Regions from separate parts of the Janibacter limosus genome, predicted to be linked through region 1. Evidence: predicted binding sites of a transcription regulator. Region 1 holds the regulator's gene; each other region holds the start of a gene.

Region 1 (10,197 bases):
CCGAGGTCATGGCGGTCCTCGACGATGTGTGCCGCATCAAGCAGGTCACCATGACGCAGCGAGCACACGGCGCACCGCGTCTCGTAGGCACGCATGACGGTCGAGCGAAAGACCCGTTGGTGGACCCGCTGATTGCGCTCCACCCTGAGGTAACGACGCACGTGCTCATCGGCTGCGTCAGAGATCGAGTCACGCTGGACCTCATCAATTGCGACAACAAACTGATGCTGGAGTGATTCTTCTGCGTCGATGTAGACCGGGTAGATCGGCTTGTAGTCCCCTGGCCCGACCCCGAAGAACCAGATCAGGGGCAGCTCAGCCTTCATGGCCGCCCTCAGGGCCTTGTTCTCCGGGTGCTCTGGATCCGTCCCACGCCACTTGTACCTGAGGCGGCCATCCGGACCGACCGCATCCTCGTAGGGCCTCGCCGCCCCCTCCGGCCGATACACAGTCCGGATCGAAAGTGCAGCGACGGCGTCCGCCGGTTTACGAATCCCGCGCTGGGCATCGACGAGAGGTACGCGAACTCCGTCGAACTCGAAAGCCCGCAGAGTCTCCGAACGAAGCCAGTCACGCTCCGCCGTAGCCGCGTCCGAGAGCCAGCCCATGGCTGCTGCCCGAAAAGCCCGCTCGTAGTCCAGATCCCACGCCATGACTGGAGCTTGCCAGGCCAACGACGAGAAGGGGGCCAACCGGACTCACCGGTTGGCCCCCCTTCGATCAACTACTCAGATCAGCTGCAACCGCTGGTCGAGCCGCAGCCCTCGCAGACGTAGCAGGAGCCGGCGGGACGCATCTTGGTACCGCAGGTCATGCACATGGGGGCGTCCGAGGCCTTGCCCTGGAACTTCTCCATGAGCTCGGCCGAGGAGTGGACGGTGGCGTCGACTGCACGGGCAGAGGCAGCACCGGCACCGGACTGGTCGGTGATGGTCTCGTCCTTGGTGGCTACCTCGGACTTGACCTCCTTGACCTCGTTGGTCGCGACGCCCTGGCTGTAGCTGTCGTCGTCGTAGTCCGAGTCGTCACTGTCCGTGGACGAGGCCTCGTAGGAGCCGGTCTCCAGCTGACGGGCGCGCTCCTCCGCGGTGTGGATGCCCATGAAGGACCGCGTGTCGAAGTCCAGGTAGTCCAGCGCCAGGCGACGGAAGACGTAGTCCATGATCGACTGCGCCATCCGCACGTCCGGGTCATCCGTCATACCAGCCGGCTCGAAGCGCAGGTTGGTGAACTTCTCGACGTAGGTCTCCAGCGGCACACCGTGCTGCAGGGCGATCGAGATCGCGATGGAGAAGGCATCCATCAGGCCGGCCAGGGTCGAGCCCTGCTTGCCGAACTTCAGGAAGAGCTCACCGAGGTCACCGTCCTCGTAGGTGCCAGCGGTCAGGTACCCCTCGGCCCCACCGACGGCGAAGCTCGTCGTCTGCGAGGAGCGACGCTTGGGCATCCGGCGACGCAGCGGGCGGTACTCGACGACCTTCTCGACCGGCGCGGCAGCGGCGGCGTCCTTGGCGTCCTTCGCGTCCTTGGCGGTGGACCCACCGTCGGACAGCGGCTGACCGACCTTGCAGTTGTCGCGGTAGACCGCGAGCGCCTTCAGGCCGAGCTTCCAGCCCTGCATGTAGACGTCCTCGATCTCCTCGACCGACGCCGACTCAGGCAGGTTGACCGTCTTGGAGATGGCACCGGAGAGGAAGGGCTGGACCGCAGCCATCATCCGCACGTGACCCATCGGAGCGATCGCACGGGCACCCATGGCGGTGTCGAAGATCTCGTAGTGGTCCTGCTTCAGACCCGGGGCGTCGATGACGTGACCCTTGTCGGCGATGTATTCGACGATCGCCTCGATGGTCTCCTCGGTGTAGCCGAGCTTCTTCAGCGCACGCGGGATCGTCAGGTTGACGATCTGCATCGAGCCGCCACCGACGAGCTTCTTGAACTTCACCAGGGAGAAGTCCGGCTCGATGCCGGTGGTGTCGCAGTCCATCATGAAGCCGATGGTCCCGGTCGGGGCGAGCACCGACGCCTGGGCGTTGCGGTAGCCGTTCTTCTCGCCGACCTTGACGACCGCGTCCCACGCCTTGGTGGCCACCGCGTGGATGTCCTTGTCCATCGTGTGGATCGTGCGGATCTGGTCGTTGGCCGCTTGGTGCTTGCGCATGACGCGCTTGTGGGCGTCAGCGTTGCGGGCGTAGCCGTTGTAGGCACCGACGATCCCGGCGAGCTCGGCGGAGCGCTTGTAGGACGCACCGGTGAGCAGCGAGGTGATCGACGCGGCCAGCGCGCGGCCACCATCGGAGTCGTAGCCGTGACCGGTCGCCATGAGCAGCGCGCCGAGGTTGGCGTAACCGATGCCCAGCTGACGGTAGTCGCGGGTGGTGTCGCCGATCGCCTCGGTCGGGAAGTCGGCGAAGCAGATCGAGATGTCCATCGCGGTGATGACCAGCTCGGCAACCTTCTGGAAGCGCTCGGCGTCGAAGGTGTCGTCGTCCTTGAGGAACTTCAGCAGGTTGAGCGAGGCGAGGTTGCAGGAGGAGTTGTCCAGGGACATGTACTCGCTGCACGGGTTGGACGCGGTGATCCGGCCCGTCTCCGGGTTGGTGTGCCAGTCGTTGATCGTGCCGTCGTACTGGATGCCCGGGTCGGCGCACTCCCACGCGGCCTTGGCGATCTTGCCCATGAGCTCACGAGCGTCGACGGTCTCGATGACCGAGCCGTCCTTGCGGGAGGTCAGACCGAACTCGGTGCCCTCGTCGACCGCACGCATGAACTCGTCGTTGACACGCACCGAGTTGTTGGCGTTCTGGTACTGGACCGAGGTGATGTCGGCCCCGCCGAGGTCCATGTCGAAGCCTGCGTCACGCAGCGCACGGATCTTGTGCTCCTCGCGCGCCTTGGTCTCGACGAACTCCTCGATGTCCGGGTGGTCGACGTCCAGGACGACCATCTTGGCCGCACGACGGGTCGCGCCACCGGACTTGATGGTGCCCGCGGAGGCGTCGGCACCACGCATGAAGGAGACCGGCCCGGAGGCGGTACCACCGGAGGACAGCAGCTCCTTGGAGGAGCGGATGCGGGAGAGGTTGAGGCCGGCACCGGAGCCGCCCTTGAAGATGAAGCCCTCCTCCTTGTACCAGTTGAGGATCGAGTCCATCGAGTCGTCGACCGAGAGGATGAAGCAGGCGCTGACCTGCTGCGGGCTGGCCGTGCCGACGTTGAACCACACCGGGGAGTTGAAGCTGAAGATCTGGTGCAGCAGCGCGTAGGTCAGCTCGTGCTCGAAGATCTCGGCGTCGGTGTCAGCGGCGAAGTAGCCGTTGTCCTTGCCCGCCTTGACATAGGTCAGGACGACCCGGTCGATGAGCTGCTTGAGACCGGACTCGCGCTCCGGCGAACCGACGGCCCCACGGAAGTACTTGGTCGTGACGATGGTCGAGGCGTTGACCGACCAGAAGTCGGGGAACTCGACACCGCGCTGCTCGAAGATCGTCTCGCCGGACTTCCAGTTCTGCTGGACGACGTCACGCTTCTCCCAGGTGACCTCGTCGTAGGGGTGCACACCCTCGGTGGTGTGGATGCGCTCGATGGTCAGGCCCTTGGTGCGGGACCCGCGACGGGTGCTGGGCTTGCCGGCGGTCTCGGTCATGCTGCTTCTCCTCGATCCGAAAGGTTCGGTCTGCTGCGGTGGCGCCTGGTGCGCCTGGTGCTGCGGGCTGCTACTGACGATGTCACCGGGTACCGACAGCCCACTCGCGTGTCGGCACCCGGGGTCCTAGGGGGTGGTGGCGGCATGCTCGCGACGCAGGGTCGCGATCGCCGACTCGAAGTCCTCGAGCGAGTCGAAGGACTGGTAGACGGAGGCGAAGCGCAGGTACGCCACCTCGTCGAGATCACGCAGCGGCGACAGGATCGCCATGCCCACCTCGTGGGCATCGATCTCTGCGCTCCCCTGCGATCGGATGCTCTCCTCGACGCGCTGCGCGAGGAGGGCGAGCTGGTCCTCGGTGACCGGTCGGCCCTGGCAGGCCTTGCGGACACCGGCGAGCACCTTGGCCCGGCTGAAGGGCTCGGCCGCCCCCGACCGCTTGGTCACCGTCAGGCTGGCGCTCTCGAGCGTCGTGAAGCGGCGGCTGCACTCGGGGCACTGGCGACGACGCCGGATGGCGCTGCCGTCATCGGTCGTGCGGCTGTCGATGACCCGGGAGTCGGTGTGACGGCAGAACGGGCAGTGCACGGCCGAATCTCCCTTCGCTTGTGGATGGTGCGGTGGACGAAACTGGGGATATACCCGCTCCGCCTGTGGACAACTGCTGTCAGCCTGTGCACTAGATGTGGACGAATGACAACCGTGTAACCACTAGATGTAGTGACCATTAGACGCCTCCGTGGCACGCGACGCAAGTCCTCGTCCAGATGCGTCGGTGAACGGCACATCGGCCACCTCCGAGGGGGACGGAGATGGCCGATGGCCGGCCCGGGCTGGGTCGGTGGGCCCGGGAGGAAGGGGGTCGCCGTCGCCGGCGACGTGCAGTCAGCGCGTCGGGATCGTGAGCGTCTGACCGGCGTGGATGTAGGTCGTCGAGAGCCCGTTGGCAACCTGGATGTCGGCCACAGCCTCGGCCGTCGGCACGCCGACGAGCTCGCTCGAGGCGATCTGGCTCAGCGTCTGACCTGGCTCGACGGTGATCTCCTGCGGCGCGGCGGCGGGTCCGGCGAAGGCGAAGGTCGCGCCGGCGATGCTCGCGGCGGCGAGCACGGAGGTGGTGATGGCCAGGCGGCCACGACGGGTCAGCCGCGTGCGAGGGGTCGGGCGTGCGACGACTGCGTCACCGGTGGGCATGGAGACGAGGTGGCGCGAGCGCGCGGGGACGTCGATGCGGATCGGGGTGGCGGTGAGAGCGGTCATGCGAATCCTCCTCGGTGCGGTTCTGTCGAACCGGTGTTCGATAGAACGTCTGTACGATGTCTAGCACGGGTGTTCGAAGAAAATCAACAACACGCTCGAACAGATGTTTGAAATGCGTGTTCGAACGTCCTACTGTCTTCACTACCGAGAAGTTGACCAGCGAGCACCGACAACGCTGGTTGCACCTCGGTCACACCGGACACGGACGAAGGGGTCGAGAGCATGAGCGGCACGGACGAGGACAACATCCACCAGCTCCCCGAGCGGGACACGGGCGATGGTCTGACCGTCCGCCAGCGCAAGGTGCTCGAGGTGATCCGCAATGCCGTGGCCACCCGTGGCTACCCGCCGAGCCTGCGCGAGATCGGTGAGCTCGTCGGCCTGACCAGCCCCAGCTCCGTGGCCCACCAGCTCTCCTCCCTCGAGCGCAAGGGCTACCTGCGCCGGGACCCCCACCGGCCCCGCGCCATCGAGGTCATCTCTCCCGACGGCCACACCGCTCCCCCGGCCGAGGTCACCGACCTGGGCGGCATGCGCGGCGGTGCCAGCACGACCGACGAGGTCGTCGACCCCACCGGCTCCGGTGACCACCGCCCCGAGGCCAGCTATGTGCCCGTCCTCGGCCAGATCGCCGCCGGCGTGCCGATCACCGCCGAGGAGGTCGTCGACGACGTCTTCCCCCTGCCCAAGCAGATCGTCGGCGAGGGCTCCCTCTTCCTCCTCAAGGTCGTCGGCGACTCGATGATCGACGCCGCCATCTGCGACGGCGACTGGGTGGTCGTGCGCCAGCAGCCCAATGCCGACAACGGCGACATCGTCGCGGCGATGCTCGACAACGAGGCGACGGTCAAGACCTACAAGCGCACCGACGGCCACCTGTGGCTGCTGCCGCACAACCCCGCCTTCGACCCGATCGACGGCGACCACGCGACGATCCTCGGCAAGGTCACCGCGGTCCTGCGACGCCTCTGAGCGGCTGGCTCTCTGAGACGCTGAACCCATGAGTCGATGGTGGCCGGCGATGACCGGTGTGGTCGCGAGCGTCGTCCTGCTCGTGCAGACGGTACTCACCGGCGACCTGTCGTTGCTCGTGCTCGCCGTGGGCTTCCTCGTCCTCGCGTGGTGGCTGTCACCACTCAACGGACGCGGGGGCCCGCGGCACACCGACATCGAGGCACACCGTGGGGACTTCCCCGTGGTCGTCTACTGGCGTCCGGGATGCGTCTACTGCCTGCGCCTGCGCGGTGCCCTCGGCAAGGACAAGGACAAGGCGACCTGGGTCAACATCTGGGCCGACGAGGAGGCCGCCGCCTTCGTCCGCTCGATCAACGACGGCAACGAGGTCGTCCCGACCGTGCGCATCGGCGAGCAGGTGCACACCAACCCCGAGCCGGACCTCGTCAGAGCCGCGCTGCGCTGAGCTCCTCCACGAGAGAGCGAAGGGAGTCCCCCAGCTCCCCGTCGACGCGATGATCGACGAGGTCGTCACCACGGGTGGGACCACGGGTGATCAGGGAGACCGGGATCCCCCGCTTGGCCGCGTGGCGGACGAAGCGCAGCCCCGACATCACCTGCAGCGAGCTGCCGAGCACGAGCAGGCTGGGCGCAGCATCGACGAGGTCGTAGCAGTGCTGCACCAGCGGCTTGGCCACCGATCCACCGAAGAAGACGACATCCGGCTTGAGGGTGTCGGCCCCGCACGCCTGGCAGGTCGGGGTGCGAAACCGCTCGACGTCCACGCTGTCCAGCCGGACGTCACCATCGGGTCGGATCTCGTCGCTGTCGACGTCGAAGCCGGGGTTGTCCCTGGCCATCCGCGCGTCGAGCGTCGGGCGATCGATGCGGGCCCCGCAGGTGAGGCAGACGACCTCGACGAGGTTGCCGTGCAGCTCGACGACCTCCCTCGTCCCGGCCGCCTGGTGCAGTCCGTCGACGTTCTGCGTGATGAGCGGACCGACCGTGCCGAGCTGCTGCAAGCGGGTGACCAGGTGGTGCGAGACATTGGGCCGCGCCGCGTGGAACCGGCGCCAGCCGACAAAGCTGCGCGCCCAGTACCGCTGCCGTGCCTCGCTGCTGCCGACAAACTCCGAGTAGTGCATCGGGGTGACCCGGCGCGTGCCGTCGGGCCCGCGATAGTCAGGGATCCCACTGTCGGTGGAGTAGGTGTTGTTAGTAACAGTGTTTGTGAAGCGCCACTGGCGAGCCGCCTCGAACTCTTCCTCGGGGGCTCCGGGCTCGGGCCACGGGCGATAGCAAGGGATCCCAGATCCCACGCTCATGCCTGCACCGCTCAGGACCAGAGCCGGTCCGTGCTGGGTCAGGACGTCAGCGATCTTGGACAGCACCTCATCTTGCTCACCCACCATGTCTCGATGCTAGGCCGTGGCCTCTGGCGGCGTTCACCACTGTCGGAGACGCGATCTATCGTCTGGTCAACGACAAACTCTCTGGCGGGAGCAACAACATGACCGAACGATTCGTACCCCTCAACGTGCGGATGAGCAACGACCCTGCGGTGCACGACCGATGGAACGTCCTGCACGAGGGCATGCCGCCCCACCTGCGGCCAAGCGTCGAGGGATGGCTCAACGAGGTCTTCTACGCGTTCCGAGACATCCCCGGAATCTGTGCCCGGACCCTCCAGTTCCAGACGGGCGAGGACCCAGACGACGCGCTTCGGGGATACATGTCTGACACAGACGACTCAGCCCTTCGGGTCGTTGACATGGTGCTTCAGATCCTCGGCAGCAAGTTCGAAGATGCCGAGGGGAGTTCCAGCAGCCTCACCGCGAACAAGGCCGCGAAGTTTTGGGTGGAGATTGACGACTACTTCGTTCAGGCCAACTCGGCATGGCGCATCGAGCAGGAGCCGACATGGATGCTGGGCCGGATCGTGGACGAGACCACGACGCGCGCGTTTGAGGACGTCCGCGACAGCGGGACCACGGCGGGACGGCTGCTAGCCGAGGCATGGCAGGCATCGTTCAAGCATGACGCGGACTACACGGAGGGCTACCGGAAGGCCGTGCTCGCAGTCGAAAGCGTTGCCATCTCAAAGTTCTGCCCGGACAACACGAGAGCGACGCTCGGAACCGCAATCCGGGATTTCAGGAGTCAAGGGCCGAAGTGGACTGTCGCCGGTCTGGACGACCAAGTTCAGCAGTCCAGGGACACGCTCCTCGCCATGCTGGAGTCAATCTGGCAGAACCAGCAGCGCCACGTGAAGCACGACGGCAACGCACCAGAGCCCGCTGAGCAGGACGAGACCGAGGCGGTCCTCTTCCTTGCGATCACGATCGTTCAGTGGTTCCAGCGCGGCTTCGTCCAGAAGAAGCCGGGCTCCTAACTGATCCGTCGGGCGGCGTTCTGTCGCTCCCGGAGGCAGGTCCGGCACCTGCGGGACCCGTTGGCCTCGGTGACCACGTTGTCACCGGCCAGCGGGTGCCCGCGCCGACAGACCGGGTAGCGCCCGTCTGGGCCTCTCAGGTGGTCGGGGTGAACCCACGTGTGCTCGGCTCGCTGCTCCCGCGAGCGCTCCAACACGCAGATCCTGCAGCGTCGGCGCGGACGCTTCCCTCCCGACCACGCGGCCACGGCTGGATCGGTGAGGTCGTGACCGCGAGGGCAGCAGGCGGGCAGTTGAGTGTCCTCTTCGTCTTTCTCGCATCGTCGCCTAGACCCGAGGCGTCCCACGGGCCACAAAGTCATGTGCTTGACCGCGACGCAGCCCGGGCGGCTGCAGGTCGTGGCGACGGTGAACCCGGGCGGGACTCGACGGTGCAGCGACTGGATCCAGACGAGCGTCCGCACCGGCAGCAGGCGGCCCGCGGCGGCGACCATCGGGACGCCCTTCACGTGCACGCCCTGCCACGGGAGGCAGTAGTCCTTCCGTAGGTGCCGCGACATCGCGTGGAGCGCTGCGGCTACTCGCGCTGGTGGGGCCGACACGAACGCCGACCCCACCAACGGTCCCGTGAGCGAAGTCCACCCACTCTCACGGGACAACGACGTGCCTCCGGACCACGGTGCACATCGCTGGTCTCATCACAGGCGGACGAAGCCTGCAGGTCGAGTCCGCGACGACGGGCGACGCGGCGGCGTGGACTCCGGCGCTCCGTGACCGTCCATGATCCGCGGACCACCACGCTCCACCGGAACCAGCGCGAACGGGTCGCGGCCATGCTGGAGGACGTCCACAACCTCTTCGACGCCCCACCGGGTCACGGTCCGCTCCCCTGCTGTCGGGCGTGGGATCGCCTTCTTCTGGCTGTCGGCGAGCGTCCGTGCTTCGGCGACTACGCGAGCGTCCTGACGCAGTTCCTGCGCTGCTTCCGCGAGGACCGCGACCGCTGCGGCCACGTCATCTCGCCGGGTAGCCCACCTGCCCCGGGCAGCCGCTTCGAGATCGGGCAGGACTTCGGCCTTCAGCCGCTTCTCTTCGTCCCTCAGCAGGTCGTGCTCGCGCTGCAGGTGCCGAATGGCGTCGGTGTTCGCTCGCCCTGGCTTCTCGGGCGCTTCCTGCGGGATCGGATGGCCCTGATCCGCTGCCTTCTCCACCGCTTCCCGGTGAGCGTCGAGCGCTGCCCGGTACGCCTCGGCTTCTTCCCGGGCGGCGGCGGACACCTTGGCGCGGCGCGCCTGCAGTTCGGCCACGCGCTGCTCGTGCTCGACCCAGCGCGGGTGCTCTTCGAGGATGCTCACGACCGCTCCCTCTTCGCGGCCCACTTCTGCTGGACAGCCTCGGCGCGCATCTTGTCCTCGGTGGACGTCGCGCACAGGCGGATGCTCGACAGAACGCCTCGCTGCCACTCGGTGGGCTCGGTGATCTCCTCGAACCGGGTCAGGGTCTCGCGCTGCGGGTCGTTGAGCCCGGCGCGAATGCTGGCCTGCGGCGTGTACGTCATCGGCTGGCCTTCCCGGGTGCGCGGCGAGCCTTGCCGACCGGAGTCGCGTCCTGCACGGCCTGCATCTTCCGCACGAGCGGTGACATGGACCGTCGGTTGCGGGCCTCGCGGGCGTACCTCCCTCGGGAGATGTTCACTCCGGATGGGCGTCGGTCTGGGTCGCCCATGCCTTCGTGGCCCGGGCCGTAGTAGCCGTACGGCGTCGGCCCGCTCACCGGGGTGGGGTACGGCACCGTCTGGGCGGTGTCCGGGGGTGTGGTCATGGTCTTGCTCCTTCGTTGGTGGACGTTCTCAGGGTCTCTGCGGGACCGGTCGGGAGGCGGGTACGACACCGCTCACGTATTACGGGCGGTCCGCCGTGCCAGCAGATCTCGTAGACGCCTCGTG
Region 2 (10,197 bases), 1.1 Mb from region 1:
CGCCAGCTCTCGGACGGTCTCGAAGTACTCGGGGTGCGCGTCGCGGTGCGCGATGCCCTCGCGCTCGCCGTCGAAGACATGCCCCTCGTAGAAGTCGGGGACCTCCACCTCGTGGCCACGCCCGCGCAGCAGCTCGGCGAAGGAGTGCACCCCGGGCCGTAGACCGAGTGCCGAGTGGAGCAGCAGGATCGTCGCCATGTCAGTCGACCTGCGCCCACACGCAGGTGTCGGCCGGGACCTGCCCGTCGACGAGCTCACCCGACGCCACGAGCACCTGTGCGCCCTCGGGAAGGGCGATCGGCGTCGAGGACAGGTTGGCGACCACGAGGGTCTGCCTGCCGTCGGGACCCGTCGCGAGGTACCCGAGCACGTCGTCTCCCAGGCCCTCGACCTCGGCCAGCGCGGCGAGCCCGAGACGGCGCTCCCGACGGATGGTCAGGAGCGCGCGGTAGAGCTCGAGGGTCGAGCCCTCGACCCCGGTCTGCTCGTCGACCGCGAGGTCGGCGTAGGACGTCGGCTGGGGCAACCACGCGGCGCCCGTGTCGTTGAAGCCGAGGGAGGCACCCCCCTTCGTCCAGGGGATGGGGACGCGGCAGCCGTCACGACCGAGCTCGAGACCGCCTGTGCGGGCGAAGGTCGGGTCCTGGCGGGCCTCGGCCGGCAGGCTGGTGTGCTCGGGCAGCCCGAGCTCCTCGCCCTGGTAGACGTAGGCGCCACCGGGCAGCGCGAGCATGAGCGTCGTCGCGGCGCGGGCCCGGCGCAGGCCGAGCTCGGCGTCGGGCTGCGGGTCGTCCGCCCCGATCCCGTTGGGTCGGGGCGCCCCGACGGGCAGACCGAAGCGGCTCGCGTGACGCAGCACGTCATGGTTGCTCAGCACCCAGGTCGCGGGCGCGCCGACCGAGTCGTTGGACGCCAGGGAGCGCTCGATGACCGCACGCAGCGGCTGCGCCTGCCACGGCGTCTCGAGGAAGTCGAAGTTGAAGGCCTGGTGGTACTCGTCCTCGCGCACGTAGCGCGCCAGCCGGTCCGCCGGTGCCACCCACGCCTCGGCGCACATGATCCGCTCGGGGACGCCGTAGGAGTCGAGCAGGGTGCGCCAGCTGCGATAGATCTCGTGGACACCGTCCTGGTCCCAGTAGGGCGCCTCGTGGGTGACCTCCATGAGGCCGCCGGGGTGCTTGCCGAAGTTGGGGAAGGTCGGGTCCTTGACCAGCCCGTGCGCCACGTCGACGCGGAAGCCGTCGACCCCGCGGTCGAGCCAGAAGCGCAGCGTCGTCTCGAAGTCGGCGCGCACCTCGCTGTTGTCCCAGTTGAAGTCCGGCTGCGAGGGGTCGAAGAGGTGCAGGTACCACTGGCCCGGTGTGCCGTCCGGCTCGGTGACGCGGGTCCACGCACCGCCGCCGAAGTTGGCCAGCCAGTCGGTGGGCGGCAGCGACCCGTCCTCGCCGAGCCCGTCGCGGAACATGTACCGGTCGCGCTCGGGGCTGCCGGGGGCTGCGGCCAGCGCCTCCTGGAACCACGGGTGGTCCGACGAACTGTGGTTGGGGACGATGTCGACGATGATCCTCAAGGCCAGCTCGTGGGCCCGCGCGATGAGCGCGTCGGCATCGGCGAGCGTGCCGAAGAGCGGGTCGACGTCGCGGTGGTCCGAGACGTCGTAGCCGGCGTCGCGCTGCGGCGAGCGGTAGAAGGGGGAGAGCCACACGGCGTCGACGCCGAGGTCGCGCAGGTGCTCCAGCCGCGAGGTGATGCCGGGCAGGTCACCGATCCCGTCACCGTCGGCGTCGGCCCAGGACCGGGGGTAGATCTGGTAGATCACCGCATCGCGCCACCACGGGACGTCCGCGGAGCCCGCCGGGTGGAGCTGGCGCGTGGCGAAGGGGGTGGGCTGGCTGGTCGTGGCGCGCTCCGTCACAGCCGGCTCCCGTCGTCGTCGGCGTTGACGAGCATGTCCGCGGCGCGGATGAAGTAGTCGCGCATCGCGGCGGCGTGCGACTCGGGCAACTCGAGCGAGTCCATGGCGGCCAGCATGTGCTTCATCCACCGGTCGCGCTGGTCCGGGGTCACCGCGTAGTCGACGTGTCGCATGCGCAGCCGCGGGTGACCGCGCTCCTGGCTGTAGGTGCCGGGGCCGCCGAAGTACTGCTCGAGGAACATCCGCAGGCGGATCTCGGCCGCGCCGAGGTCCTCCTCCGGGTACAGGGCGCGCAGGGTCGGGTCCGTCGCCACTCCCTCGTAGAAGGCGTGGACGAGGCGCACGAAGGTGTCGTGCCCACCGACCTGCTCGTAGAAGGTCTCACCGGGCTGCGCAAACATGTCGGCCAGTCTGTCAGGCGTCGTCGCCGAGCTGCCGGCGGCCTGACGGTGGTCGAGGTGGGAGACCGCGGCGGAGGCGAGCGTCGGGACTCGGTTGTCGGGGGTGCGTGCCACGGTGGTGACGAGGGCGGAGCGAGGTTGGTGGGGTCGGGGAGAAGTTGTCCCCAACCCTCTTGAATTCTTCGAACATGTGTTCGATAATGGTGGGAGCGAAGGGGGGCGCGATGACCGATCAGGGGACTGACACCACAGTGGGTGGGTCTGTGGTCGGGGACGCGTTGCCTGATCGTCTTGCTGCTGCTCTTGAGGTATTGAGCGGAGCTCGGGCGGAGGGTTTGTCGGAGGCGGAGCTGCTGCAGGTCGTCTCGTTGATGGAGGCGACGAAGGGGGCGGCTGCTGCTCTGCAGGCTCGCGCGACGGCGATGTTTGTCGAGGACCGCGACGCGAGGGTGGCCCAGGACCGCGCGGATGGGGTGGTCTCGGCGCGGGAGGCGTCGTGTCGTCGGCGTGCGGCGCGGGCGGAGCTGGCTCTTGCGCGGCGGTGCGCGCCGGGTCAGGCGGATCGGCACGTGGGCCTGGCCAAGGCGCTCGTGCGTGACCTGCCGTGCACGTTGGCGGCGTTGACGGCTGGTGAGTTGAGTGAGTGGCGGGCCACGATTGTGGCCCGTGAGACCGCTTGCCTGTCGCACGAGGACCGGGTCGAGGCGGACCGGCGTCTTGCTGGGTGCTTGACCACGGTGGGGGACCGGGAGCTCGCGGCGGCGGCGCACCGGGCGAGTGCGGACCTGGACGCGGAGGCTTTGGTGCGGCGGCGCCGCAAGGCGGTCGCGTCCAGGAATGTGAGTGTGCGGCCAGCGGCGGATGGGATGGCGTGGTTGAGCATCCTGGGTCCGCTCGCGGATGTCGTGGGGGCGTTTGCGGCGTTGAAGAAGGCCGAGCAGTCCCGGCATGTCGCGACCGGTGACCCTGAAGTTGATGCGGCACGAGCCAGCGATGAGCGGGGTCGGGGTGCGTGGATGGCTGATACCGCTCTGGAGCTGCTGTCGGGTCGGTGTGAGGGCCAGGTGCAGCCGGTCGAGGTGGGTCTGGTGATGCGTGAGGAAGCGATCGTGCGCACCGGCGAAGGTACCGGTGCCGATGCTGCTGGCTCGGTCTTCTTCCGCACTAGCGCCGCCAGCGCCTCCGCCGACTCCACCTACGCCAGAGATGTTGGTGGTGCTGGTGATCGGGATGAGGTGGAGGTCCCGGGGTGGGGTGCGATGCCCGGTGAGATGGCCCGGGAGCATCTGCTGCGTCTGTGCGATACCGGGACCGCGACGTGGTTGCGCCGGTTGTGGACCGCACCGGGCGGCACCAACCTGGTCGCGATGGACTCCAAGCGGAGACTCTTCAGTGGGGTGCTGCGTCAGCTGATCGAGCTGCGCGATGCGACCTGCCGGGTCCCGTTCTGCGGGGCGCCGATCCGCGACATCGACCACGTCAGTCCGCATGCCCTTGGTGGTGAGACCTCGGCAGCGAACGCGATGAGTGACTGCCAGGGCCACAACCTGGTCAAGGAAGCCCCTGGTTGGCGGGCCGAGGTCACCTCCACCGGTCTGGATCCCGGCGGCGGCCCCCACGAAGTCACCCTCACCACCCCGACGGGCAGCGAGTACATCTGCACGGCGCCGCCCCTGCTCGGCCACGGACGACCCCGACCTCGGTCGCGGCCACCCCTGGCAGGGGCGACGACCCGGCGCCGCCCCGTCGACACCATCGACGCCACGAGATCAGCGATCGAGGTGCACTTCGAGGGACTGCTCGGGGCCGCCTAGGTCCCCACGAGGTCAGATCTGGTGCTGCCCGGTGCCACCCAGCGGCAGGGGCGGCCCGGCGACGCCCTCGCGGTCGAAGGCCTCCTTGACCCGGCGCCGGATCTCGCGCTGGATGCCCCAGTTCTCGTTGGGGGCGCACGTGGCGAAGACGCGCACCGTCACGGTGCCTGCGCCGATCGTCTCGACGCCGAGCACCGACGGCGTCTCGCGCAGCACCTCGCTCCAGTGCCCGTCGTCCTTCATCCGCGAGACCGCATCGGTGATGATCCCGATGACCCGGTCGACGTCCTCCGTGTACGAGAAGGGCAGGTCCACCATGACCGTCGACCAGCCCTGGCTGCGGTTGCCGATCCGGATGATCTCGCCGTTGCGCACGTACCAGACGACACCATCGAGGTCGCGCAGCCGGGTGACCCGCAGCGTGACCTCCTCGACGGTGCCGACCGCCTCACCGGTGTCGATGAAGTCACCCACCCCGTACTGGTCCTCGAGGATCATGAAGATGCCCGAGAGGTAGTCGCGCACGAGCGCCTGCGCACCAAAACCCAGCGCGACGCCGCCGACACCGGCGGACGCGAGCAGCGGCGCCAGCGGGATGCCGAGCAGGGCCAGCACGGTGAGCGTCGAGACCGTCGCGATGACGATCGTCGCGATACTGCGCAGCAGCGAGCCCATCGTCAGGGTGCGCTGCCGGTACCGCTCGCTGGCCGTGACGGAGGGCTTGCCCTGGGTGCGCTTGTGGTCCCGCTTCTCCCGGGACGCCTCGCTCCGGGCGATCGAGGCCTCGACGGCCTTGGTGATCGCCCGGTGCGCGAGCCACCTGGCCACGACGGCCAGGACGATGGTGACGACGATCTTCAGCGGAGCGCCCAGGAGCCAGTCCGAGGCGGACGCCCAGGTGATGTCGAGGGTGAGCAGCCGAGTCATGTCGATCATCCGGCCGAGTCTGCGTCACGCTCCTGAGCAGCAACTGCACGCGCGACCGCGTCGCGGCTCTCGGCGACCGTGCGCCGTAGGCCGGCTGGCGCCGAGTCGTGCTCGTCGAGCCAGGTCTGGGTGGTGGCGAGCAGCTCGGGACCGGCCAGCGCCATCGGGTAGAAGCCGATGACGATGCCCTCGGCGATGGCGTGCGTCCGCGAGGACCACACCTCCTCGAGGACGTCGTGGTACCGCTGGACGAAGGGGGTGAGCAGCCCCGGGTCGGTGGTGCGGCCGAAGCCCAGACCGTGCGCGTCGACCACCGAGTTGGGCGTCTCGGTGGAGACGACGCCGGCCTGCCAGGCAGCCTCCTTGGCCTCCGGCGTGGGGATGCTCGCGGCAGCGCGGGCGGCGCGCTCTCGACCAGTGGCGGTGTTGTCCCCCTTCGCCTCTGCGGCAACGGCGTCCGCGTCGGCCTCGCCGGCTGCAGCCAGGCCGGTGAGCAAGGTCCAGCGCATGTCGGTGTCGACGGCCAGACCCTCGAGGGAGGCGCTGCCGTCGAGCAGACCGGCCACCAGGGAGACGTCGTCGCCGGGGGCGAGCAGACCGGCGTGGCCGGTGACGAGCTGCAGCTGGGCGTCGCTGCCCGAGGCCGCCGCGCGGGCCAGCTCGGCGAGGTGCGCCACGACCTGCTGGCGGACCTGCTCACGGTGGGCCGGAGCGCCGTAGGTGAGCACGGCGGTCGAGATCTGGCCGATGAGGGAGCGCAGCAGCACCGAGTCGGAGAGACCGTCGAGGACCGGCAGGACCAGCTCGACATAGGCGCGGGCGGCCATCTCGCCGTCGCGGGTCATGTCCCACGCCGACGCCAGCGCGAGCGAGGCCGGCAGCGACTCGGCGAAGGCCGTGGGGTGGGCCAGCAGCGTTGCGAGGGAACGCTCGTCGAGCCGCAGCTTGGCGTAGCTCAGGTCGTCGTCGTTGAGCAGCAGCAGGTCGGGCTGACGCTGACCGACGAGCTGCGGCAGGGGAGTGTGCTCGCCGTCCACGTCGACCTCGATGCGCTCACGACGCTGCAGGGTGCCGTCGACGAGGTCGTATAGACCGACCGCGAGACGGTGCGGGCGCAGCGTCGCGAAGCCCTCGGCGAAGGTCTGCTCGATGACCGCGTCGACGTAGAGGCCGCGATCGTCGACCTCGACCACGGGACGAAGGGTGTTGACCCCAGCGGTCTCGAGCCACAGCTTCGACCACGCGCGCAGGTCGCGGCCCGACGTCGCCTCGAGCTCGTCGAGCAGGTCGTCGAGGGTCGTGTTGCCCCAGGCGTGCTTGGCGAAGTAGGCCCGCAGACCGTCGCGGAAGGGCTCACGGCCGACATAGGCCACGAGCTGCTTGATGACCGAGGCGCCCTTGGCGTAGGTGATGCCGTCGAAGTTGACCTCGACGTCGTCGAGGTCGCGGATCGGCGCGACGATCGGGTGGGTCGAGCTGAGCTGGTCCTGGCGGTAGGCCCAGGCCTTCTCGTGCGTGCAGAAGGTCGTCCAGGCGTCGGCCCACTCGGTGGCCTCGGACTGGCAGGTCGTGGAGGCCCACTCGGCGAAGGACTCGTTGAGCCACAGGTCGTTCCACCACTTCATCGTCACGAGGTTGCCGAACCACATGTGGGCCAGCTCGTGCAGCACGGTGAGGGCGCGGCGCTCGACGAGCGCGTCGGGCACCTTGGAGCGGAAGACGTACATCTCGTGGAAGGTCACGCACCCCGCGTTTTCCATCGCGCCCATGTTGTACTCCGGCGTGAAGACCTGGTCGTACTTGGTGAAGGGGTAGGCGCGGTCGAACTCCTCCTCGAAGAAGGCGAAACCCGCCTTGGTGAGGGCGAAGAGGTTGTCGGCGTCGAGGTACTGCGTCAGCGACTTGCGGCAGAAGATGCCCAGCGGCACCTCCTTGTCCCGTGAGGTGAGCGAGTCGCGCACGACGTCGTAGGGGCCGGCGACGAGCGCGGTGATGTAGCTGCTCATCCGCTCGGTGGGGGCGAAGGCCCACGTGGCCACGCCCTCCTGGCCCTGCACTGGGGTCGGCTCGGGGGTGGGGGAGTTGCCGATGACCTCCCAGTGCGCGGGCGCGGTGACGGTCAGCGTGAAGCTCGCCTTGAGGTCGGGCTGCTCGAAGACGGGGTACATCCGGCGGCTGTCGGGCACCTCGAACTGCGTGTAGAGGTAGACCTCGCCGTCGACCGGGTCGACGAAGCGGTGCAGCCCCTCGCCGGTGTTCATGTAGCGACCGGTGGCGCTGATCGTCACCGTGTTGTCCTCGGCGAGGCCCTCGAGCTGCACGCGGTGGTCGGCGAAGATCGCTGCGGCGTCGAGCTCGGTGCCGTTGAGGACGACGGACTCGACGGACTCACCGATGAAGTCGACGAAGGTGGAGCCTCCCCCCTTCGCCGTGAAGTGGATGGTGCTCGTCGTCGCGAAGGTCGTCTCCGACGTCGTCAGGTCGAGGGTGATCTCGTGGCTGTCGACGGTGACGACGGCCGCCCTGGCGGCGGCCTCCTCACGGGTGAGGTTCTTGCCCGGCACGTGTTGCTCCTTCGCAATAGGCGTTTTCCTCACTCTGTCACAGGCCACGGACACGTCTGAGACGATTGGGGCATGGCGACAACTCCCGTTCAGATGTGGTTCGACCCGCTGTGCCCCTGGGCCTGGATGACCAGCCGCTGGCTGATGGAGGTCGAGCAGGTCCGCGACATCGAGGTCACCTGGTCGCAGATGAGCTTGTCCGTCCTCAACGAAGGGCGTGACCTCCCCGACGAGTACGTGGCCATGATGGAGCAGGGCTGGACCCCGGTGCGGGTCATCGCGGCCGCCCGCAAGGCGCACGGCGAGCAGGTCACCAAGCCGCTCTACGACGCGATCGGCACCCGCATCCACCTCGGTGGCGAGCAGGACTTCCGCGCGGCGACCGCGGCGGCGCTCGAGGAGGTCGGACTGCCCGCAGAGCTCATCGAGGCGGCCGACACCGACGCGCACGACGCCTTCCTGCGCGAGAGCCACGACCGGGCCATCGAGCTCGTCGGCGACGATGTGGGCACCCCGGTGATCTCCGTCGACGGTGTCGCCTTCTTCGGTCCGGTCGTCTCCCCGGCCCCGAAGGGGGAGGCCGCCGGCCGCCTCTTCGACGGCTGCGTCCTCGTCGCCGGCACCGACGGCTTCTTCGAGCTCAAGCGCTCCCGCACCCGCGACCCGATCTTCGACTGAGAGAGAGCATCGACCACATGCGCGTCCACATCGGTGGCGACCACGCCGCCTTCGAGCTCCACCAGGAGCTGCTGACCTTCCTCGCCGACGAGGGCCACGAGGTCACCGACCACGGTCCCTTCGAGTACGACGCCGTCGACGACTACCCGGTCTTCGTCATCCGCACCGCCCAGGCGGTCGCGGCCGACCCGGGCAGTCGCGGCATCGTCCTCGGCGGCTCCGGCAACGGCGAGCAGATGGCGGCCAACAAGGTCGCCGGGATCCGAGCGGCCCTGTGCTACAACGCCGATCTGGCCAGGCTCGCCCGTGAGCACAACGATGCCCAGGTCCTGTCGATGGGCGGGCGGATGCAGTCCGTCGAGGAGTCCAAGGAGATGGTGCGGGTCTTCCTCACCACGGACTTCACCGGCGAGGAGCGCCACCAGCGCCGGATCGACATGGTCAGCGCCTTCGAGGCCGACGGCACGGTCCCTCCGCTGCCCTGAGGCCTACCTGCGAGTAGCCGAAAGCCTGAGCATTCCGGGCCAGAGACCCGCTGTGATCGATCGCGGCGGGTCTCTCGCGTCTGCGGCAATACCACCCGAGACCCGCGGCGAGGGAGGATCGGAGGGTCTCTCTTTTGTCACAACCCTTCCCCCACGGGCGAATTGGTGCTTATGGTGCGGCTACGTCACCACACGGTGACGGTGCCGTCAGACCCGGGGAGTGCACGCTTGTCAGCCATCCTGCCCAGCCGGTTCCCCTCGTGGGCCGAGCGACGCTGGTTGCCGCGGACCCTGCCCGTCCTCGAGGGGCTGCCCCTCCTGGTCATCGTGCTGACCACCACCATCGCCATCACCTCGGCCCACCACGCCTGGCCGCTGAGCGTCCCGCTCGTCGCGCTCATCCCGCCCTGCCTCGTGGTGACCATGCTGTGCCCCATCCGCGACGTGTGGATCGTCTTCGGGTTCGTCGTGGCCTACGTGGCCTACGTCGTGCTCACCTCGAGCGACGGACTGGGCCGGCAGCTGCCGCTGCTGGTGTCGATGGGGCTCATGTACGCGCTGGCCGCCTCGCGCTCCCGCCACGGCGCCGCGGCCTTCGCGGGCAACCGGATGCTGGGTGACCTGCGCACCCGCCTGCTCAAGATGGGCGAGATCCCGACGCTGCCGACCGGCTGGCACGCGGAGCGGTCCTTCGCCACGGCCCACGGCAATGCCTTCGCCGGCGACTTCAACGTCACCTCCCGCAGCCGCTGCGGGCGCACCCTCGAGATGGTCCTCGCCGATGTCAGCGGCAAGGGGCAGGAGGCGGGCACCCGCGCGCTCGTCCTCGCGGGGGCGATCGGTGGGGTCATCGGGTCGTCCGAGCCCGAGCACGTGCTCCCGATGGCCAACGACTTCCTCGAGCGCGACGGCTGGGACGAGGGCTTCGCCACCGCGGTCCACGTCTGCCTCGACATGAGCACCGGGGAGGCCACCGTCTCCTCGGCCGGTCACCCGCCCGCCATGCACTACGACGCGGGCTGTGGTCGCTGGTCGGCCCTGGACGAGGTCCGTGGCCCCGCCCTGGGCTTCATCGCCGGCGCCGCCTACCCGACGGCCAGCACGGTCCTGCACCGCGGTGACGCCCTGCTGATCTACACCGACGGCATCATTGAGTCCCGTGCCCGTGACCTCGACGACGGGATCGACTGGATGCTCGGCGAGGCCGAGGCTCGGGTCTCCCAGGGCTTCTCCGGCCTGGTCAAGCGACTGGTCGTCGGCGGACGCGCCGGGGACGGGGACGACCGCGCCGCCGTCCTCATCTGGCGCGACTGAGCTCGCAGCGCGCTCGCCGTATCCTTTCGGCCGTGAGCACCTCCGAGCCCGACCCGCACAAGCAGCCGATGAACGACACCCCGTTGACCGACGACGGTC
Region 3 (10,197 bases), 570 kb from region 1:
GAGAGTCGGAAGGCTTCGATGAGGGCAATGACCCCACGCAACGGGGGCATCGGACGAGCAACCTGCGTCGCCCGATCGAGAATCCACGCCGCGTGCATGCGGAACTCGGTCAGCAGGCGCTCCGCGCCGTCTGCGGATGAGGTCGTGAACCGGCGACCCTCGAACGACGCTGACCGGACGTTTCGCCCCATGGTCGGCGCCGTGCCGGGGCGCGGGATCGCGGGGTCATGACGCGCGAGTCCGACGGGAACCCGCAGGGTCGTGCCGTTCACCATCTTCCGCGGGTTCCGCATGACCCACGGGCGCAGTCCGATGAACGACTGCCCGACCGCAGCCGGACCGGGCAGAGGCCTGCGGCGTCGCGGTGACGGGGCTCGGCAGCGGACAGGCCGAGACGCTACGAGCCCCCGCCGGCCACCAGGACTGCCTGCGCCTCGGCGAGGACTGGGTCGAGATGGAGACGCGGACGGTGTCGAGCGCGTGGAACTCGAACAGCCGAGACAGGCTCTTCACGACGCAGGGCCACGACCGAGCTGCTGTCGCTGCACGAGGGCGAGATCAAGGCCCGCAAGAACGACCTGGACGAGGCCGGAACCTTTCCGGTCGATGCCCTGGTGAAGTCCGCCTCGGCCGACGACTACGACGCCCTGCTGCTTCCCGGCGGGACGGTCAACCCCGACCAGTTGCGGATGGACACCGACGCAGTCGGATTCGTGCGCGATGTCACGGTCGCCGGCAAGCCGGTTGCCGCGATCTGCCACGGACCGTGGACGCTGATCGAGGCCGGTGTCGTGGAGGGTCGGACGCTGACCTCGTACCCGAGCATCCGCACCGACCTGCGCAATGCCGGAGCGAACGTCGTCGACGAAGAGGTGGCACGCGACGGGAACCTGATCACCAGCCGCTCGCCCGAGGATCTCCCGGCCTTCTGCGCCGCGATCATCGAGCTGTTCAGCCAGGACAAGTGAGGAAACCATGATCAACTTTGCATTGTCGGTCATCGTGCACGCCAAGCCCGGGAAGGAGGAGGACGTCGCGGACTTTCTCCGCAGCGCCCGTCCCATCGTCGAGCAGGAGGAGGGTACGCGGGCCTGGTTCGCTCTGCAGTTCGACGAATCGACCTTCGGGATCTTCGACGTGTTCCCCGACGACGTGGCCCGTCAGACCCACCTCTCGGGTGGTGTCGGTCAGGCACTTGCTGCGCAGGGAGCAGATCTGTTCAGCACCGAACCGAGCATCCAGAACGTCGACGTGATCGCGTACAAGCTGCCCGGCGAGACCTCCTAGAGCATCAGCGTCGATTGACATCGGGGTGCCGATTCACCGCACGTGCCAATCCAGGACGGAGCTGCTGATCCCGTCCTGAACGAGGGTCGGCGTCGTCCTCCAGGACATGTCTCTTGAGTCGCTTTCATCGACGAGCACAAGGATCGGCACGGCGTCAAGCCGATCTGCACGGTGCTGAAGGGCACCGACGCGCAGATCGCCCCGTCCACCTACTACGCGACAACCGATGACGCCGCACGTATTCCTGAGCTGGAGAAAGAAATTTCGTAGCGGGTGGCCAGTCCTCGCCACTGCTCCACGAGGGCGAAGGAGCACTCGCGATCGCGTCTGGCGTCGAGCCGACCTACTCGGGCACCTTCGTCGGTACGTGCTCGACACGTTCGCGAAGACCAAGAGCGGGTCGATGAAGCGGCGCGTGGCGCAGTTCCTCACGGTCGCTCCCTGCCCCGCCTGCCATGGCAAGCGGTTGAAGCCGGAGGCTCTGTCCGTGACGTTCGAGGGCCTCGATGTCGCAGATCTCTCCGAGCTGCCGCTCGCGGAGCTCTCGACGCTGATCGCCAGCAGAAGTACCGCTCCGAGGAAACTATCGCGTCGTCCTGAGTGAGCTGGAGCGGGTGGCGCGTGAGCTGCGGCAGTTCCCCGACGTTGCCGCCGCGCGAGCGTCGATGACCATCACGCCGCAGTACGTGCGCAACGTGGTGGTGTTGAAGCAGTGCCTGTTACGGGCAATCGGGCAACACGTGCAGTTGAGCATGGCGGTGCGAGCGGACCGTGGGGAGCCGACCGCGGCCAGCGAGAGTGCAACGGTGGAGGAGCTGACCCGTTTTCAGAACGCGTCACAGGAGGTGTACGACCGGCTGGTGTCGTTGGTGCCGTCCCCTGACGACGCAGAGCCGGGTCTGCGGACATTCCTGAAGTCGGGGCTAACGGGGATGCGCCGGGAACGTAAAGCGGTGGCGGCGGCGCGCGAGAACGCGCTGGCCGTTCGAAAGTGCATGCCGGCGCGTGAGCTGGGCCGCGCGCCAGCGGTACGACGCGTTGTTGCTGCGGATAACGTGCCGCCGCTGAGGCTGGTCAAGGGCTTTTGACGCGAACTTTGGGCTCATCGGGACACGTCAGTGGTGGTCTGAGCGCGGAAGTTCGTTTCGTCCAGACGCGGCGCCGGCGGTGGGGCAGAGCAAAGGGAGACCTGCCCCGGCTGTAAGCATTGAGCTGGCATCCGGGGGCGGGCTTGGGTCGTGCGGGTCAGGCAGCGGCCGCGGCGCGCGCGGGGGTACTGCAGGAGGTGTTCGCGTGCGTGAGCGTGGTGACCACCGGCAGGCGTAAGTCCGTCAGCGGCTACGCGGGGGAGGTGGTCGATACCAATCGCGTCGATGACGGTCAGTGCCGCGACAAGAGGGGCTGCGTTGCTGTCGTGGCCGTCGCTGAACACGGCGGCGATGACCACCACGGGTGGCCAATATGGCCACCGACTTCCGAAATTCCGGGCTTCCTCACTCGCTTCATCGCTTGTCTATCGCTGACGCTAGAGAGGTGGGGGCGGTTTACCCAATGTGGTGGGGGCACCTCTTCTGGGAGGGGGCTGCAGCCCGCTCCACAGGCGTTTCGTGAACCTCTCACAGATAGATGCAGGCCCCGCTCCAGTGGAGCGGGGCCTGTTGCCTTGTGCGTGCATGCCTGTGGGCCGGTCCGTGAGGGCCGGCTGCGGGGCGGGTGCGCTAGACGTGCCAGGTGACGCCGCGGGGGGTGATGGTGCAGGTCAGGTCGAGGGCATGGACCTTGGTGTGGTGGCGCGCGCACAGCAGCGCGGAGCGTCCGATGTCGGTGCTGCCGCCCAGGGACCAGTAGTCGACGTGGTGCGCGTCTGACCAGTGGGCGGGCATGGTGCACCCGGGATAGGTGCAGCCTCCGTCGCGCAGATAGAGGGCACGTTTTTGGCCTGGTGTGAAGTAGCGGGCCGCGCGGCCCAGCTCCAGGGGCTCGGTGTCGGTGCCCAGCAGCGCGGGCACGATCTGGGCCTGGCAGGCCAGCTTGCGCACCGAGGCCGGTGAGAGGACCTGACCGGTCGCGGTGACGCCACCTGCGTGGCCCGTGGCCGGTGTGCCGCACCCGCCCGGTCGCCCCGACAGGTCCGACCGGTCGAAGGTAGCCGCCTGCTGGCCGTGGGGCGAGAGGGCCTGCCCGAGCGAGCTGACGGGGAGGTCTTGCCCGCAGGCACCACAGCGCCCGTGCGTCAGGTCGGCGGTCAGGGCCTGGAGGCTGATCGTCACGATGACCTGGGCCTTGTCGCTCTTGGGCGCCTCGCCCGGCGACGAGACGCCGCGCCCGATGATCGCCAGCAACGCGTCCGCTCGCCGGCGGGCCGGGGTGCGCTCATCGAGCTCGCCGCCTGGTCCCTTGACCGGGGCGGACAACGCCGCCAGCGCGGCGTCGATGATCGCGGCGCCCTCGGGGTCCATGTCCACCCGGTAGCGCGTCATCCCGCACGCACCGGCGGACTTGGTCAGTGACCGGGACGCCTTCAGGGCATCGTCCTCCTCGCGCAGGTCCTTGTCCGGGCGCAACATCCGCCCGGTCATCGTGATCGCCGCTGCCAGCTTCTTCTCGTCCAACCCCGACACCCGAGTCCGCGAGCGTGCGTCCGGGCCGGTGGCGACGACCTCGTCACGAGCGTGGCCGAGCAGGATCCCCAGGTCCTCCTCCAGCAGCTGCGGGTCAGCGACCCGGCGCACCGACTCCTCGAACCGCACCAGCTGATCGGTCTTGCCCAACGGCAGATCCCCAGCAGCGAAAGCAGCGAGGACGGCTGGCACCCCGGTGGGCCCCCGCTCGTCACCGGCGTCTGCCGCGTCAGACGCGTCTGACGTGGACGTGTCCGTGGCTGCTGCGGCAGTCGGCGCGGGATCGCTCAACGAGCTCCCCGAAGCCCGCAGACCGGCCTTGGCCACCCGCACCACCGACGCCGCGTGCCTCACCGCAGGACGAGGCGCCCGGCGCCCTTCGCAGACCCCCACCCAGTCCACCGGCGACCACGACGACTCACCAGGCAAACCCCGGGAGATGCCCTCACGCGTCAGCGCGACCTCCGCCGCCTGCGTGAGCTGACGCAACCGACCCACCAACGCCAGCGCCTCACCGACATCACTGTCGGGGGCCTGCCACACACTGGAGGAGTCACTCATCAACAGGCCACGCAACGCGTCACGCAACCCCGGGAGAACTCCCGGATCGTGAAACCGCACCGTCGCCTCTGACATACCTCGATCATATTTTCGACCCCTGACAACGCTCCGCGAGCCACTATGGCTGGGGACGAGCACCCTTCGGGCCGGGGAGGATGTGGACGACGCGGCAGCTACGCGACGTGCTCCTCGTACTCGCGGTCCCCGCGGAAGGGCATCAGCGTCTGGGCCACGAGTCCCCGGGGCACGGTCTCGAGCTTGAGCACGCCGTACTCCTGCGGCCAGCTCCCGTCACGGGGGAGCTTGAAGCTGCCCATGAGCATGTCCACGATCGGCAGGTGGATGGCGTAGTTGCGGTCCCAGTAGTCGACGTGACGGGCGTGGTGCCAGTGGTGGTAGCGGGGGAGCACCACGAGGTACTCGAGCCAGCCGAAGCGCACCCCGATGTTGGCGTGGGCCACGACCGCCTGCAGCCCGACGAGGATGACGTAGGCGTTGATGGCAGCGGTGGAGAAGCCCAGCACCATCAGCGGCAGGAGCACGATGCTGCGGGTCAGCACGGTCTCGACGAGGTGGACGCGTGACCCGGCCAGCCAGTCCAGGTCGCGGCTGGAGTGGTGCACCGCGTGGAAGCGCCACAGCGTCTTGACCCGGTGGTAGGCCCGGTGCAGCGTGGCCTGTGCGAGGTCCGCGGCGAAGACCGCGAGGAGGAACTGCGCCCACAGGGGGAGCCCGATGACGACCTCCTTGACCGGGTCGATGGCGATGGTCGCCGCCACCGTGGTCGTCGTGGTCGTCACGACGATGAGGATGAACTGCACGAGGACGTGGCTGAGGAAGAAGTAGCAGACGTCCGTGCGCCAGCCGGGCCGCAGGATGGCGTGCGGGCGGTGGGCCAGGTAGTGCTCGAGGGGGATGAAGACCACGGCGGAGAAGAACAGCGACAGGATGAACCAGTCGACGCCCAGCGAGTAGGGGGTCGCCGCCACCTTGTCCATGGGGACGGTGGCACCGCCGAGGAAGACGGCGAGTGATGCGGCGACGAGACCGATGAGAGCGATCCGCCGGCGCTGACCGGCCAGGATGGCGACGGTGCCCACGAGGAAGGTCGCGACCAACCCGAAGAGCAGCAGACCGCGGGCGAAGCCGGACGTGTAGACGCTCCGGAACTCCTGACTGGTCAGCATCTCGGGGTAGTGGAAGCACAGCACGGCCAGCAGGCACAGGACGCCGAACCAGGCAGCGCTGTGCGGCAGGAGGCGACGGTCGGTGGAGAGCATGGCCCGAGCGTACGAATCCCGTGGAGCCCACCGCCTGAGCCGGCGTACTCAAACCGGTGGCCTCGAGACGCCCGCTGCGCGGGCTCCTCGGCCAGCGTTGGTGGACCCCCTTCGCGGGGATAGAGTTCGACGGTGCCCGACCGGGCACCTCGAACCGTCCCACAGGAGTTCCCCGTGTCAGCCCAGATCACCATCAACGTCGCCGGAGACGAGCGATCGGTGGACCAGGGCACTACCGCCGCGGACCTCTTCGAGGGTGACCGCGCGGTGCTCGTCGCTCGGGTCAACGGCGAGCTGCGCGACCTTGCCCACGAGGTTGCCGCGGGCGACGTCGTCGAGCCGGTCACCGCCGCCGAGCAGGACGGCCTCGACGTCCTGCGCCACTCCACGGCCCACGTCCTCGCCCAGGCCGTCCAGCAGATCAACCCGTCCGCCAAGCTCGGGATCGGCCCGCCGATCCGGGACGGCTTCTACTACGACTTCGACGTCGAGGAGCCCTTCACCCCCGAGGACCTCAAGGCCCTCGACAAGGCGATGCAGCGGATCATCAACGAGGGCCAGACCTTCGAGCGGCGCGAGATCAGCGACGAGGACGCCCTCGTCGAGCTCAGCGACGAGCCGTACAAGTGCGAGCTCATCGGCCTCAAGGGCGGCGCCTCCGAGGACGCTGCCGAGGGCGCGTCCGTCGAGGTCGGTGGTGCCCAGCTGACGATCTACGACAACGTCCGTCGTGACGGCACCCGTGCCTGGGGCGACCTGTGCCGGGGGCCGCACGTGCCGAGCACCAAGGTCATCGGCAACGCCTACAAGGTGATGCGCAGCGCCGCGGCCTACTGGCGCGGCAGCGAGAAGAACAAGCAGCTCCAGCGCGTCTACGGCACGGCATGGCCGACCAAGGACGAGCTGAAGGCCTATCTCGACCGTCTCGCCGAGGCCGAGAAGCGCGACCACCGCAAGCTCGGCCGCGAGCTGGACCTCTACTCCTTCCCGGACGAGATCGGCTCGGGCCTGCCCGTCTTCCACCCCAAGGGCGGTGTCATCAAGCGCGAGATGGAGGACTACGTCCGCGCCCGGCACATCGAGGAGGGCTTCGACTACGTCGGGACCCCCCACATCGCCAAGGAGGGCCTCTTCCACACCTCGGGCCACCTGCCCTACTACGGCGAAGGGATGTTCCCTCCCCTCGACGTGGACGGCATGGACTACCGCCTCAAGGCGATGAACTGCCCGATGCACAACCTCATCTACCGCAGCAAGCAGCGCTCCTACCGTGAGCTGCCGCTGCGGCTCTTCGAGTTCGGCCACGTCTACCGCCACGAGAAGTCGGGTGTCATCCACGGCCTGACGCGGGTGCGCGGCTTCGCCCAGGACGACAGCCACTCCTATGTGACCAAGGAGCAGGCACCGGACGAGATCCGCCACCTGCTCGACTTCGTGCTGTCGCTGCTGCGCGACTTCGGGCTCGACGACTTCTATCTCGAGCTGTCCACGCGTGACGAGGACGGCGACAAGAGCGACAAGTTCATCGGCTCCGACGAGGACTGGGCCGAGGCGACCCAGGTCCTCGAGGACGTCTGCCGGGAGACCGGCCTCGAGCTGGTCCCCGACCCGGGTGGCGCCGCCTACTACGGCCCCAAGGTGTCGATCCAGGCGCGCGACGCCATCGGTCGCACCTGGCAGATGAGCACCATCCAGTACGACTTCAACCAGCCCTCGCCCGACCGCTTCGCGCTCGAGTACCAGGCCGCCGATGGCTCCCGCCAGCAGCCGGTGATGATCCACTCGGCGAAGTTCGGCTCGATCGAGCGCTTCATCGGGGTCCTCGTCGAGCACTACGCGGGTGCCTTCCCCGTCTGGCTCAGCCCCGTCCAGGTCCTCGGTGTCCCGGTCGCGGAGGAGTACAACGACTACCTCTGGGATGTCCTGAAGCAGATGCGCGCCAAGGGGATTCGCGTCGAGCTCGATGACAGCGACGACCGCTTCCCCAAGAAGATCCGCAATGCCAGCAAGTCCAAGGTGCCCTTCACCCTCATCGCCGGCGAGGAGGACCGCAGCAACAACGCGGTCTCCTTCCGCTACCGCGACGGGTCCCAGGAGAACGGCATCCCGATCGAGACCGCGATCGAGCGCGTGCTCGCCGCGATCGTGGCCAAGGACCAGGTCATGGCGGCCCCCAGCCTGGCCAACCCGGGCCCGGACAAGGCGCCTGCCGGCACCATCTGAGCCCACCCCCTTCGCCACGGCCCGGGTCCGTCCGCACCAGCGGATGGGCCCGGGCCGAGCACTTCCCGGCTAGGTTGCGGTCATGGACGTGAACCAGCGCCCCGTGCACCTGCGCCCCGTCGAGCGCGAGGACGCCTTCTCCTTGGCAGCCCTGCGCCTGCAGCAGGACAAGGAGCTCGGCCGAGCGACGCGCGATCGGTTCGTCGGGGAGTACGCCGACGCCTTCCTCGAGGACTTCGCCACCTATCGCGGGTGGCTTGCGGAGCAGGGCGACGGCCGTCCCGTCGGATGTCTGCTCGCGCTGCGGGTACGCAAGCTCCCCACGCTCGCCCGCACGGGGCGGCCGGAGTGGTGGTACGTCCAGCAGGTCTTCGTCTCGACCGACCGTCGTCGTGAGGGCATCGGCCGTCGCCTCGTCCACGCTGCCCAGGACGCGGCGAGCGCGGAGCGGGTGCGGTGGCTGCGACTCAACGCCAGCGACGCCGGCGCGCCACTCTTCGACGCGATGGGCTTCGGTGACCCGATGGACCGCCTGCGCGAGTGGGTGCCGGGGCAGGCCCCCTGACTCGCGGACCAGCGACATGACGAAGGGGGGAGGACCCTCCCTTCGTCATCGGCCGTGACAGGATCGGCCCCATGACCGAGCCGCACGACCCCCCGCTCGAGGACGAGCGATCCTTCGCCGGTGTCCCGGACGGGTTCGACCGCTTGTGGACGCCCCACCGGATGGCCTACGTGACGGGCGAGCGGCCCAGCGACGAGGCAGGAGAAGGGTGTCCCTTCTGCGCTGCGCCCGACAAGGACGACGCCGAGGGGCTGGTCGTCCACCGCGGCGAGACCTGCTTCGTCGTCATGAACCTCTTCCCCTACAACGCCGGTCACGTGCTGGTCTGCCCCTACCGGCACGTCTCGCTGTACATCGACCTGACGGACGAGGAGACGGCGGAGTTCACCGCTCTCACCAAGACCGCGATCCGCGTGCTGCAGGCGACCTCCAACCCGCACGGCTTCAACCTCGGCATGAACCAGGGCGCAGTGGCCGGCGCCGGGGTGGCCGCACACCTGCACCAGCACGTCATCCCTCGCTGGGGTGGCGACATGAACTTCCTGCCGATCATCGCCCAGACCAAGGCCCTGCCGATCCTCCTCGAGGACGCCCGGGCAGCGCTCGTGGCCGCCTGGCCGACGGATGGGTGACTGAGCGGGACATCACCGCGAGCCGTTCGGGTGGAGGGGCGCGCCGCAGTTACCCTTGTCGCGAGATGCTCAATCGATACGCACGCGCCGCGGCCACCCGGATCCTGACTCCCGTGGCCAGACTCCTGATCCGTCTGGGCCTGAGCCCTGACGCCGTGACGATCCTCGGCACGATCGGCGTGTGCCTCGGGGCATGGGTCTTCTTCCCGCGGGGTGAGCTGCTGGTCGGCGTGCTCGTCATCACCGCCTTCGTCTTCTCCGACACCCTCGACGGCGTCATGGCGCGACTGCTCGGCCGCACCAGCAAGTGGGGCGCCTTCCTCGACTCGACCCTCGACCGGATCGGTGACGCGGCGATCTTCTCCGGTCTGGCCATCTGGTTCTTCCAGGGCGGCGACGACCGGGTGATGGCGTGGCTGGCGATGGGCTGCCTGATCCTCGGCAGCGTCGTCTCCTACGCCCGCGCCCGCGCCGAAGGCCTGGGCATGACCGCCAGCGTGGGCATCGCCGAGCGGGCCGACCGCCTGGTCGTGGCCCTCGTGACGACCGGCTTGGTCGGCCTGGGCCTGCCCGAGGTCGTGCTCAAGGTCGTGCTCGCCCTGCTCCTCGTCGCCAGCGCCGTCACGATTCTGCAGCGCGTCTTCTTCGTGCGGCAGCAGTGCCTCGCCGCCGACGCGGCGACCCCCACGCCGTGACCCGGCTGCGCCGCCGGGCCACGGTCTGGGCCTTCCTGCTGGCCTGGCGGGTCCTGCGGCTGCTGCCGGCCGGCTTGGCCTACCGCCTCTTCGACCTCGCTGCCGACCGGACCCACGCCGGTAACGGCTCCTCGGTCCGGCGGCTGCGCGCCAACTACGCGCGGGTCCGGCCCGAGCTGACCCCCGACGAACTCGAGGACCTCACGGCGAAGGGGGTGCGTGCCGCCCTTCGCTACTACGTCGAGGCCTTCCGCCTGCCCGCCATCGCGGGTGACCACGTCGACTCCGTGGTCCGCTTCGAGGGGGCCATGCCGCAGATGAAGGCGCACCTGC

The links. The regulator LexA, encoded in region 1, represses DNA repair genes until DNA is damaged. The targets are predictions, from matches to a motif close to TCGAACANNTGTTCGA.
Region 2: EXU32_RS03935 (DUF222 domain-containing protein) is a predicted target of LexA. The motif match lies at 2,499-2,514, and genes of this name have one in related genera.
Region 3: EXU32_RS06360 (HNH endonuclease signature motif containing protein) is a predicted target of LexA. The motif match lies at 4,548-4,563, and genes of this name have one in related genera.

What each region holds. Positions count from the first base shown of each region.
Region 1 covers NZ_CP036164.1:1,889,484-1,899,680, forward strand. Annotated here, with positions in the region: gene EXU32_RS09030 (HNH endonuclease) at 1-653, opposite strand, end outside; gene EXU32_RS09035 (vitamin B12-dependent ribonucleotide reductase) at 734-3,646, opposite strand; gene nrdR (transcriptional regulator NrdR) at 3,773-4,234, opposite strand; gene EXU32_RS09045 (LysM peptidoglycan-binding domain-containing protein) at 4,532-4,906, opposite strand; gene lexA (transcriptional repressor LexA) at 5,129-5,878, shown strand; gene EXU32_RS09055 (glutaredoxin domain-containing protein) at 5,907-6,326, shown strand; gene EXU32_RS09060 (Sir2 family NAD-dependent protein deacetylase) at 6,307-7,272, opposite strand; gene EXU32_RS09065 (hypothetical protein) at 7,371-8,252, shown strand; gene EXU32_RS09070 (hypothetical protein) at 8,951-9,607, opposite strand; gene EXU32_RS09075 (hypothetical protein) at 9,604-9,810, opposite strand; gene EXU32_RS09080 (hypothetical protein) at 9,807-10,073, opposite strand; gene EXU32_RS17680 (HNH endonuclease) at 10,153-10,197, opposite strand, start outside.
Region 2 covers NZ_CP036164.1:800,863-811,059, forward strand. Annotated here, with positions in the region: gene EXU32_RS03920 (dienelactone hydrolase family protein) at 1-198, opposite strand, end outside; gene EXU32_RS03925 (glycoside hydrolase family 13 protein) at 200-1,915, opposite strand; gene EXU32_RS03930 (globin) at 1,912-2,316, opposite strand; gene EXU32_RS03935 (DUF222 domain-containing protein) at 2,541-4,130, shown strand; gene EXU32_RS03940 (mechanosensitive ion channel family protein) at 4,143-5,066, opposite strand; gene pepN (aminopeptidase N) at 5,063-7,621, opposite strand; gene EXU32_RS03950 (DsbA family protein) at 7,694-8,299, shown strand; gene EXU32_RS03955 (ribose-5-phosphate isomerase) at 8,317-8,784, shown strand; gene EXU32_RS03960 (PP2C family protein-serine/threonine phosphatase) at 9,013-10,098, shown strand; gene trmB (tRNA (guanosine(46)-N7)-methyltransferase TrmB) at 10,131-10,197, shown strand, end outside.
Region 3 covers NZ_CP036164.1:1,322,810-1,333,006, forward strand. Annotated here, with positions in the region: gene EXU32_RS06335 (excinuclease ABC subunit UvrA) at 1-2, shown strand, start outside; partial or broken gene EXU32_RS06340 (type 1 glutamine amidotransferase domain-containing protein) at 424-968, shown strand; gene EXU32_RS06345 (putative quinol monooxygenase) at 976-1,287, shown strand; gene EXU32_RS06350 (hypothetical protein) at 1,655-1,891, shown strand; gene EXU32_RS06355 (hypothetical protein) at 1,902-2,375, shown strand; gene EXU32_RS06360 (HNH endonuclease signature motif containing protein) at 3,006-4,469, opposite strand; gene EXU32_RS06365 (sterol desaturase family protein) at 4,643-5,749, opposite strand; gene thrS (threonine--tRNA ligase) at 5,924-7,972, shown strand; gene EXU32_RS06375 (GNAT family N-acetyltransferase) at 8,055-8,537, shown strand; gene EXU32_RS06380 (HIT family protein) at 8,609-9,169, shown strand; gene pgsA (phosphatidylinositol phosphate synthase) at 9,235-9,864, shown strand; gene EXU32_RS06390 (phosphatidylinositol mannoside acyltransferase) at 9,861-10,197, shown strand, end outside.